2 regions of the Bryobacter aggregatus MPL3 genome follow, and region 2 is predicted to be linked to the other one. Evidence: riboswitches for the same ligand, from Rfam matches in the RefSeq annotation. Region 2 holds a riboswitch; the other holds the start of a gene.
What was found. Region 2 has a riboswitch for cobalamin ahead of M017_RS0117465 (TonB-dependent receptor). Riboswitches for the same ligand answer to the same signal wherever they lie in the genome.
Positions count from the first base shown of each region.

Region 1: linked by a shared signal. The riboswitch ahead of M017_RS0110440 (cobaltochelatase subunit CobN) and the one ahead of M017_RS0117465 (TonB-dependent receptor) in region 2 are both predicted to bind cobalamin.

Region 1 covers NZ_JNIF01000003.1:2,221,483-2,226,583, reverse strand. Annotated here, with positions in the region: gene M017_RS0110450 (hypothetical protein) at 1-190, shown strand, start outside; gene M017_RS0110445 (vWA domain-containing protein) at 275-1,237, shown strand; cobalamin riboswitch at 1,502-1,711, shown strand; gene M017_RS0110440 (cobaltochelatase subunit CobN) at 1,748-5,101, shown strand, end outside.
Region 2 covers NZ_JNIF01000003.1:3,767,459-3,772,559, forward strand. Annotated here, with positions in the region: gene M017_RS0117445 (hypothetical protein) at 1-287, shown strand, start outside; gene M017_RS0117450 (S9 family peptidase) at 295-2,307, shown strand; gene bluB (5,6-dimethylbenzimidazole synthase) at 2,445-3,071, opposite strand; cobalamin riboswitch at 3,118-3,312, shown strand; gene M017_RS0117465 (TonB-dependent receptor) at 3,351-5,101, shown strand, end outside.

The DNA of each region.
Region 1 (5,101 bases), 1.5 Mb from region 2:
GCCGTTCATCACCACAATGGCGGCAACGACACACTCGACGGCTACAGACAATCATATTGTCTTTGACAAAGTAGGAAACAACTATACCCTTTCGGAAATTTGGCAACCGGGTGAAGACGGAATCCTGGTTCATGCAACAAGAGGAGCACACGAACACCACGTGATTCACGTTCCTAAAAAGCAGAGGTAAGTCTGCTCGATCAGGTGGGTTCGTTTCTATCATTCGCAAGTATGGTCAACGAAGGTTCCATCCCCAATACCTCGACAAGGACATATGAACACCACATGCAAGATCGCAGTAGTCAGTTCCACGATCTTTTTACTGGCGTTTGCGCAGAACAGCCCTCGGCCCTCCGCCGGGGCAAACGAAGTCCCGGTGCAACTGGTAGTGACCGCAGAAGAAATACACGGTAGCGAGTTGCCTTCGATTGGCAAGTCTGATGTCAGGGTATTGCAGGGTGGAACGATGAAAGAGGCCCTAGACTGGGCGCCATTTCGAGGGGAAATGGCGGGTCTTGACCTCTACATCCTGATCGATGAGCGAGGAGATCCTGGAGCGGTGACGCGATTTGAAGAGCTTCGCCGCTTCATCTCTTCTCAGCCGCCAACCACCGCGATTGGAGTTGCTTATATGGAGAATGGGGAAGCACACGTCGTGCAGGCCCCAACCAAGGATCACGACAAGGCAGCGAAGGTCCTTCGAATGCCTTCGGGCAACGACAGTGCCGGTGCCAGTCCGTTTAATTCCTTGAGCAAGTTGATCAATGAGTGGCCCCAGGGGGCCCTGCGGCGTGAAGTGCTCTTAGTGTCCGATGGCGTTGACGTTTTTGAAGATGTTGGCGGGGCAAGCATGTATCTGGACGATGCAATCGCGGCAGCACAGTATGCTGGAGTGCAAGTCTTTTGTATTTATGCACCCAGTCTCGGCCATGCCAGCCATAGCCCTGCATTGGTCCGGGGGGGGCAGGCCTATCTTGCCGAACTCGCCGAGCAAACCGGCGGAGAAGCGTATCTGAGCGATCAGGGGAATGCGCAGTCGTTTACGCCCTATCTGGCCGATGCGGCCAAACATCTCGCTCAACAGTACCGCGTCAAATTTCTCGCCATCCCTCTCGAGGAGAAACCCGGAGAAAGAAGCGCGTACCAACGGATCGCAATCCGCTCACGGCTCCCGAATATCCAGTTCCTCGCCGCCCGCAGATTCTATCTCGCTGCCGGCACAGCTACCAAGCCATAGCGAATGCAGATTGGGTGCGCTGTTCCCGATTGAAGGCAGAAGCGCGGCGAACTCAGAGCTTGTCTTCTCACGCCATCAATAGGAACATCGGCAAAACGCCGATCTGAACAGGCACACCGGAAGCAGCCAGCAGACCATCTGGAAAAACGGCCCGCGCAAAGCTGCCGCGACCCGGAGTTGCCGTTCCTTCGCACAACGAACGAGTTCTTCACTCACATCCTCCTTCAGTCGCTTCCCGCGGCGAAACCAACAGGCATCCGTGATACCCTCGGATTGTCTCTTGGTGCTGGACTCGGCGATTCGTCGCGGTGTCTGGCTGAAAAGGGAATCCGGTGCAATTCCGGAGCTGCCCCGCAGCGGTAAGCAGGAACGAACGCCAATCATCCGCCACTGAGCTCACAGCTTGGGAAGGCTTGGCTAGTAGGTTTGTATCCAGCCTGTAAGCCCGAAGACCTGCCAGAGTCGCCGTCCTTGTGACGGCTACCCCATGGACTTCGAGGGAAGGGCTCCGTGAAGATATTACTCTCCGTTTTTTTCTATACGTGTGTCATTTTCGCCCAACCGGCGCCGCGTCTTGCGATTGTCGGTGGGCCGCAACAATTATGGCCGCGTATTACGACAGAATTCGCCAAACGTTATCCCGGCCGTGAGATTCAGTTACTCACCACCGCGCCAACAGCTCCCGTTCCGGTTGATATTGTCTTCGCCTACTACCCGACCCCAGAGGAGTTACAAGCCTCCCTTTCCTACTTGCCTGACAAGTCACTGGCGCAGCCGCAGGAGTTTGCCGCGCCGCTATGGCGCAGGACGATTGATCCCCAGGCCAGCGTCAAAGCCTCTGCTTATCTCGATGAGGGGGGTGTTGAAAATGGCGTGCGTCTGGTGGCCTATCTTTGTGATCTCGTCAGGCCCAACTGGAAACTCAGTCCCGAGGCGCCTCTCAAAGGCCCACAATCCGGCATCTATCATCCCGATGCAGAGGAACTATTTTCAAGCTTCGAGGCCTATCGCAACTGGTGGCTCCAACGCGCAGGACGGCAAGCCGCGCCCCCTGCCGTCGCGCTGGCCTTCTTCAGTAGCTGGCTTCGAGGCCGCGATCTTGCCGTAGTCGATGCCGGTGTCCGGAAACTGGAAGCACGCGGCTATCTGCCCATCCCTGTTTTTGGCTATCCGACAGATCGATTCACACCCCTCCTGCAACACCAAGGGAACATTCAGCCTGCAGCAGTCATTACGCTCAATGCCACACTGTCCTCTGTGAAAGATGCGGACATCTACACCTCCTGGAAGGTGCCGGTCTTCAATGGACTGGTGACACGAGATTCTCTGGAGCAGTGGCAGTCGAGTCCCAAAGGCTTGGCGCCCGATCGGATTGCCCCTCATTTGAGCTTCCCGGAACGCTCCGGACTCGTGGCCCCCACTCTGGTGGCCACTACAGAAAGCTCTGCCAATGGCGCGAAGATGACGCTTCCGTTCCATGCTGGCCTCGACAGCCTCCTCGACCGTGTTTCCCGTTGGATTGCGCTCCAAACAAAGCCAAATTCCAGCAAGCGTGTCGCCGTGATTTACTACAATAATCCCGCTGGCAAAGGCAATGTCGGCGCCAGCTATCTGCAGGTTTTCCCCAGCATCGCCAACATTCTGAGCGGCCTTGAAAAACGCGGCTATCAGGTATCGCATCCCTTGCCGGACGAAACCGTCATCCGGCGGCTGATTGAAAACAATGGCCGCAATCTGGAACTTTGGGCGGAGGGTGAAAAGGAACGGCTCGGTCACTCCGGAGACCCGGTCCTCTGGCCACTGGAAGAGTATCGCAAGCACTATGATCTGCTGCCGCAGTCCTTTCGCGATCAAGTGGAAGCAACCTGGGGCGCACCTGGTGTTTCCCGGTTGATGACAACTGATTGCCATCACAGCCGCTGCTTCCTTCTACCAGCGATCGAGCAAGGCAATCTGTTGCTCGCCCCCCAACCCCTTCGTACCACTTCCGATCAAGCGAGCGACCCCGGACACGTCACTGTCACTCCCCCGCCCCACCAATACATCGCTTTCTATCTCTGGCTCCGTCATGTTTGGGCAGCGGACTCCGTCATCCACCTGGGTAGGCACGGCACCCTCGAATGGCTTCCCGGCAAGCAAGTGGCGCTAGCCCCAGATGACGCACCCGCCCTGGTTCTCGGCGATCTGCCAAACTTCAATGTCTATGTCATGGATGGTGGCGGCGAAGCGATTCAGGCCAAACGCCGGGGCTTTGCCACCCTGATCAGCCACCTCACACCGATGATCTGGCGCACCGGTGGCCGTGCCGAATTCGAGAAACTGCACCTCGCCTTTCACGAACTCGTCGATCGCGGCGATTCTCTGGCGCCCAATCTCGCTCGCGAATACGAAAAGGTAGCCAGGGAAGAAGTGAAACGCCTGGGACTGGATCGCCAACTCCAACTCGACACCACCGGAAGTTGGACCAAGATGTCCCCTGCCTTGCACCGTTTTCTCCATGAGATTGAAGACGCCCCGCTACCGGCAGGGCTCCCGGTCTTTGGCAGTTCCCCGACAGAGGAGCGATTGAAAGAGGCCGTGAGTGCTTATCTTTTCTCTTCGTTCCCCAAAGACTCGCACGATACCGTCGAGCCATCGATTCCAATCTGGGCGGAGGAACTCCTCGCAGGCCGTGAACCACGCGCTGGCGAATTGAGCCCGGAACTCACAGCCCTGCTGGCCAAGGCAGCCAAAGCACTGCCCGCCTGGATTGCGGCACTGCGCAGCAGCGGGCCAGCCGAGATAGAAGGCCTGGCCAATGCCCTCGACGGCCGTCATGTGCCATCGAACCTGCTCGGCGACCCGCTCCGCAAACCGGAATCACTCCCGGTCGGACAGAATCTACATGCAGTCGATGCAGCGCGCATTCCCACCGAGGCCGCCTGGGTTGTCGGCCAGCAGATGGCAAAGGAATTCCTCCAGCGCTATCAGGAAACACATCATCAAGAGCCCAAGCGAGTCTCACTGGTGCTCTGGTATGGCGAGACGGAACGGCATCAGGGGGCCATGGAATGCATGGCGCTCGCACTGCTTGGAGTGCAGCCCGTTTGGAATCAGCGAGGCGTGGTGGAAGATCTGAAACTGATCCCACGGGAAAGCCTCGGGCGGGATCGTGTCGATGTTGTCTTCACCGTTTCAGGAAACTATCGGGATGGCTTTGCCGACAAACTGCATCTGCTCGACAAGGCAATTCGTCTCGCAGCCAGCGCCGCCGATCAGACCATTGCGGATCAAGATCGCAAACTAGCAGCCCAGATGCAGGCACAAGGAGTCGGAGCGGAAGACGCGGCAAAACTATCGAAGCTGCGGATCTTCAGCGCCAAACCGGGAGCCTATGGTGTTGGCGTACAACACCTGATCGAGAAGTCAGGAGGAGCCGACCGGGCCTCGAATGTAGCCGCTCTCTATGCCGCGAATATGGGGTTTGGATTCTCGGGAGAGCAATGGGGAGTGGAAGGCCTCAAAGCACTCCAGGCGAATCTCAGCTCCATTGATTCGGTGCAGTTTTCACGATCTTCTAATCTCTATGGCTCCTTGGATAACGACGACAGCTATCAGTACGTCGGTGGCCTTCGGACCGCCATCCAGCAGTTTCGGAAGCAGGCGCCCGATGTCTATCTTCACAATCTGCGCCAGGCCGGCACCACGCACATGACCGCGTTACGGGAGTGGCTGGCCGTCGAGCTCCACTCCCGGCAATTCAATCCGAAGTGGATTGGAGAGATGAAGGAATCAGGCTACGCCGGGGCACGCCAGATCTCAAAAGAGATCGAGCACTTGTACGGATTTCAGAAGACTGCGCCAGAACATCTCGACGAACGAACC
Region 2 (5,101 bases):
TGAAGAGTGCCTGGGCCTATGCCGATCTGACCACCACCGCATCGATCCGCGCAGAGGGTGAAGGCACGACGGCAGAGGATGCGAAGAAGCTGGTTGATGCCTTCAAGGCCCTCACCAGTCTGCTGCGTATGACTCTCAAGCCCGCACAGAAGCAAATGCTGACCGTCCTCGATTCCCTGCAAGTGGTTCAGGACAACGCGAAGGTCAAGCTGCAGGCAGATCTGCCACTTGAAACCGTTCTCGACCTGCTGAAGGGAATTGATCTGAGCGACAAGCTTCGCGCATAATTGCGCCATGCGCGCAATCCTGCTTGGACTGAGTTTTGCCTTTTGCTCCTGGGCCGCGACGGGTTTGGGGCCAGACACGCTGTGGGACTGGCGGAATGTCGCCGCGCCTAAAATCAGTCCCGATGGCTCGAAGATCGTTTACCAGATCGAATGGGCAGATCGGATGACGGATGCCTTCCATTCGAATCTCTGGATGGTTCATGCGGACGGCAGCGGCAACCGGCCTCTGACACAAGGCAAGCAACGCGACACCGGCGTGGTCTGGTCGCCGGATGGCAAACGCATCGCCTATCTCTCGACGAAATCAGGCCGCCCTCAAATTGTTGTGCGCTGGATGGAGAATGGCGACGAGGCGCAGATCACGAATCTGGAGACCGCGCCCTCCGATCTTTCCTGGTCGCCGGACAGCCAGTGGATCGCTTACTTTTCGCGAGTGCCGGTGAAGGCAAAGTGGAGTGTCAAATCTACTCCTCCCCCTCCGGGCGCCACCTGGACAGCCGGACCGAGTGTGGTGACGAAACTGAAGTGGCGGCAGGACGGCATCGCAGGTGCGGGACTCGTGCCGGAAAGTGTCGGTCATCTTTTTGTGATCGCCGCTGATGGTGGCGCGGCCCGCCAGGTGACGAGCGGAGACTACCAACACAGCGGACCAGCCTCCTGGACGCCAGACGGCAAGACCGTCGTCCTCAGTGCGGCTCGTCGCGAGGATGCCGATGCGGTGCTCTATCCGGAGGACCTCTATGCGATCGATATCGCCACCGGCAACGCGCGTGTCCTGGTGCAACGCAACGGACCAGAAATCAGTGCCGTTGTTTCGCCGGACGGCAAGTGGATTGCCTTTCTTGGTTTTGAAGACCGCGGCAATAGCCACCATTCCAACCGGCTCTGGGTGGTGGGCATCGACGGCAAGGGGCTCCAACTTCTGGGCGCGAGCCTCGAGCGTGATTCCGTCTCGCCGGTCTGGAAGCCGGATTCGAGCGGCGTGTATGCGGTGGTCGAAAGCAGTGGAGAGTCGCATCTGTACCTCGCCGCGCTCAAGGGCGGCATCGAGAAGCTGACCAGCGGGACGCAGCGCTTCAGCACCGGCTACGCGGTGGCTGATCGCTTCTCCATCGCAAAGAACGGAACCGTGGCGATCACCAGTTCCGGTCCGCTCGAGCCCAAGGATGTCTATGCGATTGTGCGTGGCGCGGCGCCGCTGCGGCTCACCCAAGTGAACGAGGGCCTGATGGCGGGGCACTCGATTGGGAAGACAGAAGCGCTGCACTGGAAGAGTTTCGATGGCCAGCCGATCCAAGGCTGGGTGATCTACCCCCCAGACTTTGATGCAGGTAAGAAATACCCGCTCATTCTCGATATCCATGGCGGTCCCCATGCGATGTATGGCGTTGAGTTCCAGCACCAGATGCAGATGTTCGCCTCGCGTGGCTTTGTCGTGTTGTATGCGAATCCGCGCGGCTCTACCGGCTACGGAGAAGTCTTCGGCAATGTGATTCACGCGAAGTATCCGGGCGACGATTATCAGGACCTGATGCTCGGCGTCGACGCCATCGTCGCCAAAGGATCGATCGATCCGAAGCGCCTCTATGTCACCGGCGGCTCGGGCGGCGGTCTATTGACGGCCTGGATCGTGACCAAGACCGATCGCTTTGCCGCGGCTGTCAGTCAATACCCGGTGTCGAACTGGTTCACGCAGACAGGCAGCGCCGACATCGGCTTACTGATGACGCGCTGGATGAAGGCGATGCCCTGGGCAAACCCGCAGCAGTACATCGAGCGCAGTCCGGTGTTTTTTGCCGACAAGATCAAGACGCCCACCATGGTGTTAACTGGCGAGGAGGATTGGCGCACGCCGATTGCGCAGAGCGAGGAGCTTTACTTTGCGATGAAGGTGCGTGGTGTCGATACGGTGCTGGTTCGTTTCCCGAAAGAGCCGCACGGGATTCGTGGAGCCTTCCCGTCCCATCGCATCCTGAAGGTGGAACATATTCTCGGCTGGTTTGAGAGGCACTCGCCGTAATGTCTAGGTGGTGGTCGGCCGGATGGAGAACCGGGAAGCGGAGTTTGCAAAGATGGCGATCACCAGAATGCTCGCTGACGATTCTCGCAGAATCGCCAGTACAATCGGCACAGATGACAGCGCTTGCGGCTCCCCCGCTAACGCTTGAGCACGAGTTCGTCGAGGGGCAGCCGCTCCTGCCAGTGTTCCCGTTCCAGCAGTGGTTGCTCGCTGATCTCAACGGGCCATCCCAGACAGAGATAGGCAACAAAGCTCCACTCATCCGGCACCTCCAGGCAGCGTTGTGCAGCCTGGGGATCGAGGATCGAAACCCAGCCGAGGCCGATGCCTTCCAGGCGCGCCGCGAGCCAGAGCGTGTGGATCGCCATCACGACCGACCAGAGTGCCGTTTCTGGCATCGTACGGCGGCCCAGGCCCGATCCGGCCACCGGGTCCAGATCGGCAAAAACGGCGAGATGCACCGGCGCCTCCACCAGACCCGCTAGCTTCAAGCGCCGGTAGTGTTCGGCCTGTTCGCCTTCGTAGTGCGTGCTGGCTTCGAGGTTGGCGGCAGAGAAATTTTCGAGGATCGTCTGGCGTCGCGCCTGAGTCTCCACCTTCACCCAACGCCAAGGCTGCGAGAATCCAACCGAAGGAGCCAACATGGCCTGCGCGAGGAGATGATCGAGCAATTCTGGTGCGACGGGATCGCTTTTGAAATGCCGTACGTCGCGCCGCCAACGCAGCAGGGCGTCGAACTGGTCGCGGAATTCGGCGGTGAACATTTTATCCAGCAAACAAAGTTGAGCATCGCACATTGCGGACAGTCTGCTATTCTCGTGGAGTCCACGGTACACCTCTTGGTGAGGTGTTGAAAAGGGAACCCGGTGTGAATCCGGGACTGCCCCGCAGCGGTAATTGGGAACGAACATCGCATCCATACACTGGCCGGAGTCATCCGGCTGGGAAGTAGCGATCAGTAGGCCGCCCATGAGTCCGAAGACCTGCCTGGATCAGTTGACCACAACTGACTTCACTTTGCTCTCGTGGGAGGGGCAGGGCCTATGCGCCAATACCAATTTTTCTTTGCTCTTTTTTGTAGTCTTTGTCTGCACGGGCAGACTGTGTTTGAAGGGCTGGTTCACGATGCCCAGAATCGGCCAGTCGACGGAGCGGCACTGACGCTTTTCAGCGATCGCGGTTCCTCACCGCTCGCAAGCACTCGAACGCAGAATGGAAATTTCCGGCTCATCGGGGAAGCCTCGAAAGCGTACTTCGTCGAGGTATCGGCGGACGGATTCCGGAAGATGTTGCTTCCGGTCAGCCCTGGCACGCAGATCGATCTGCAACTGGAAGTTGCCGGTGTTGATCAGCATGTCTTCGTCACCGCCGAGGCGCTGGCGCAGAGCTTCGACCAAGTCTCCAAGGCGGCAACGCTGATCACTTCAGAAGAGATCGCCCAGCGCAACGAGTACAGCCTCAGCGAGACACTGCGCGACACCCCCGGCGTGCTGATCCGCAATCTGGGCGGCCCCGGGCAATCAACCACCATTCGCGTCCGTGGTCTGCGCGCCGATGCGACCTCGATCCTGATCGATGGCCTTCGCTTCCGCGACGTCGCCACCACCCAGGGCGACGCGAGTTCCTTCGCCTCCACGCTGAATATCATCAATGCCGACAAGGTGGAGATCCTGCGCGGCTCCGGCTCGTCGCTCTATGGCTCGAATGCCGTCGGCGGCACGATCAATGTCGTGACACCCCAGGGCGGCGGCCCTGCCTCTGGAGACCTGCAGGTGGAAGGCGGCAATCTCGGCCTCTTCCGCACGCGCGGCGCTGTTTCCGGTGGCGTCAAAGACAACCGGCTCATCTATAGCGCGGGGCTGCTGCATCTGAATGTAATGAGCGGCGTGGATGGCAATGACCGGGCTCGCAGCACTGGCTTCCAGGGCTTTACCAAGTACAGTTTGTCCAAGACGATGTCGCTGTCCGGACGCCTCTTCTTCTCCGATGATTTCGTGCAGCCGAACAACAGTCCGACGGCGAGTGGCTTGCCAACGGCGAACATCCCGAACACGACCATCGTCCAGGCGATCGCACTGCCGCAAAGCGAAGTCAAAAAGAGCTTGCTGGGCCTGCCTTTTGATCCCGGCAATGCGACCTTCATTCCGAATCGCGACGATCCGGACAACCGCCGCGCTTCGCGCTTCTGGTCGGGCGCCCTCGTACTGAAGCAATCGCTCAGTGCGACAGCCGACTGGCAGGCCAGCTACCAGCGCACCCACACCAACCGGGTCTTCATGAACGGCCCGGCAGGCGTCGGCTCGCAACCGCTCGTGTCGAACTTCAGCCAGTTTGAGGGCGGCGTCCATACGGGCGACGCACGTGTGAACTGGCGCCCCACCCGCTGGGACGCGCTCACCGGCGGTGTCGAACTGGAGAGCGAATCCTATCTCAACGCCGACGATAACCGCATCAACCTGTCCACCCAGACCCGCGCCGGGCAGCGCTCGCAAGCTTATTACTTTGCCAATCAGCTTCTGCTCGCCCAGCAGCGCTTGCAGATTTCGATGTCCGGCCGCGCCCAGTTCTTCCAGCTCGAGGAGCCGAGCTTCCGCTACAAAGGCACGGCAAACCCCTATGAGACGCTGCGCTTTTCCTCGGCCCCGCGCGCGCTTACCGGCGACATTGCCGCCTCCTACTTCATCGCGAAAAGCGGCACGAAGATCCGCGCCCACTTCGGCAATTCGTACCGCGCCCCGGCCTTGTATGAACGCTTCGGTTCCGGCTTCACCTACAACTCGGGTACCGACGCGGT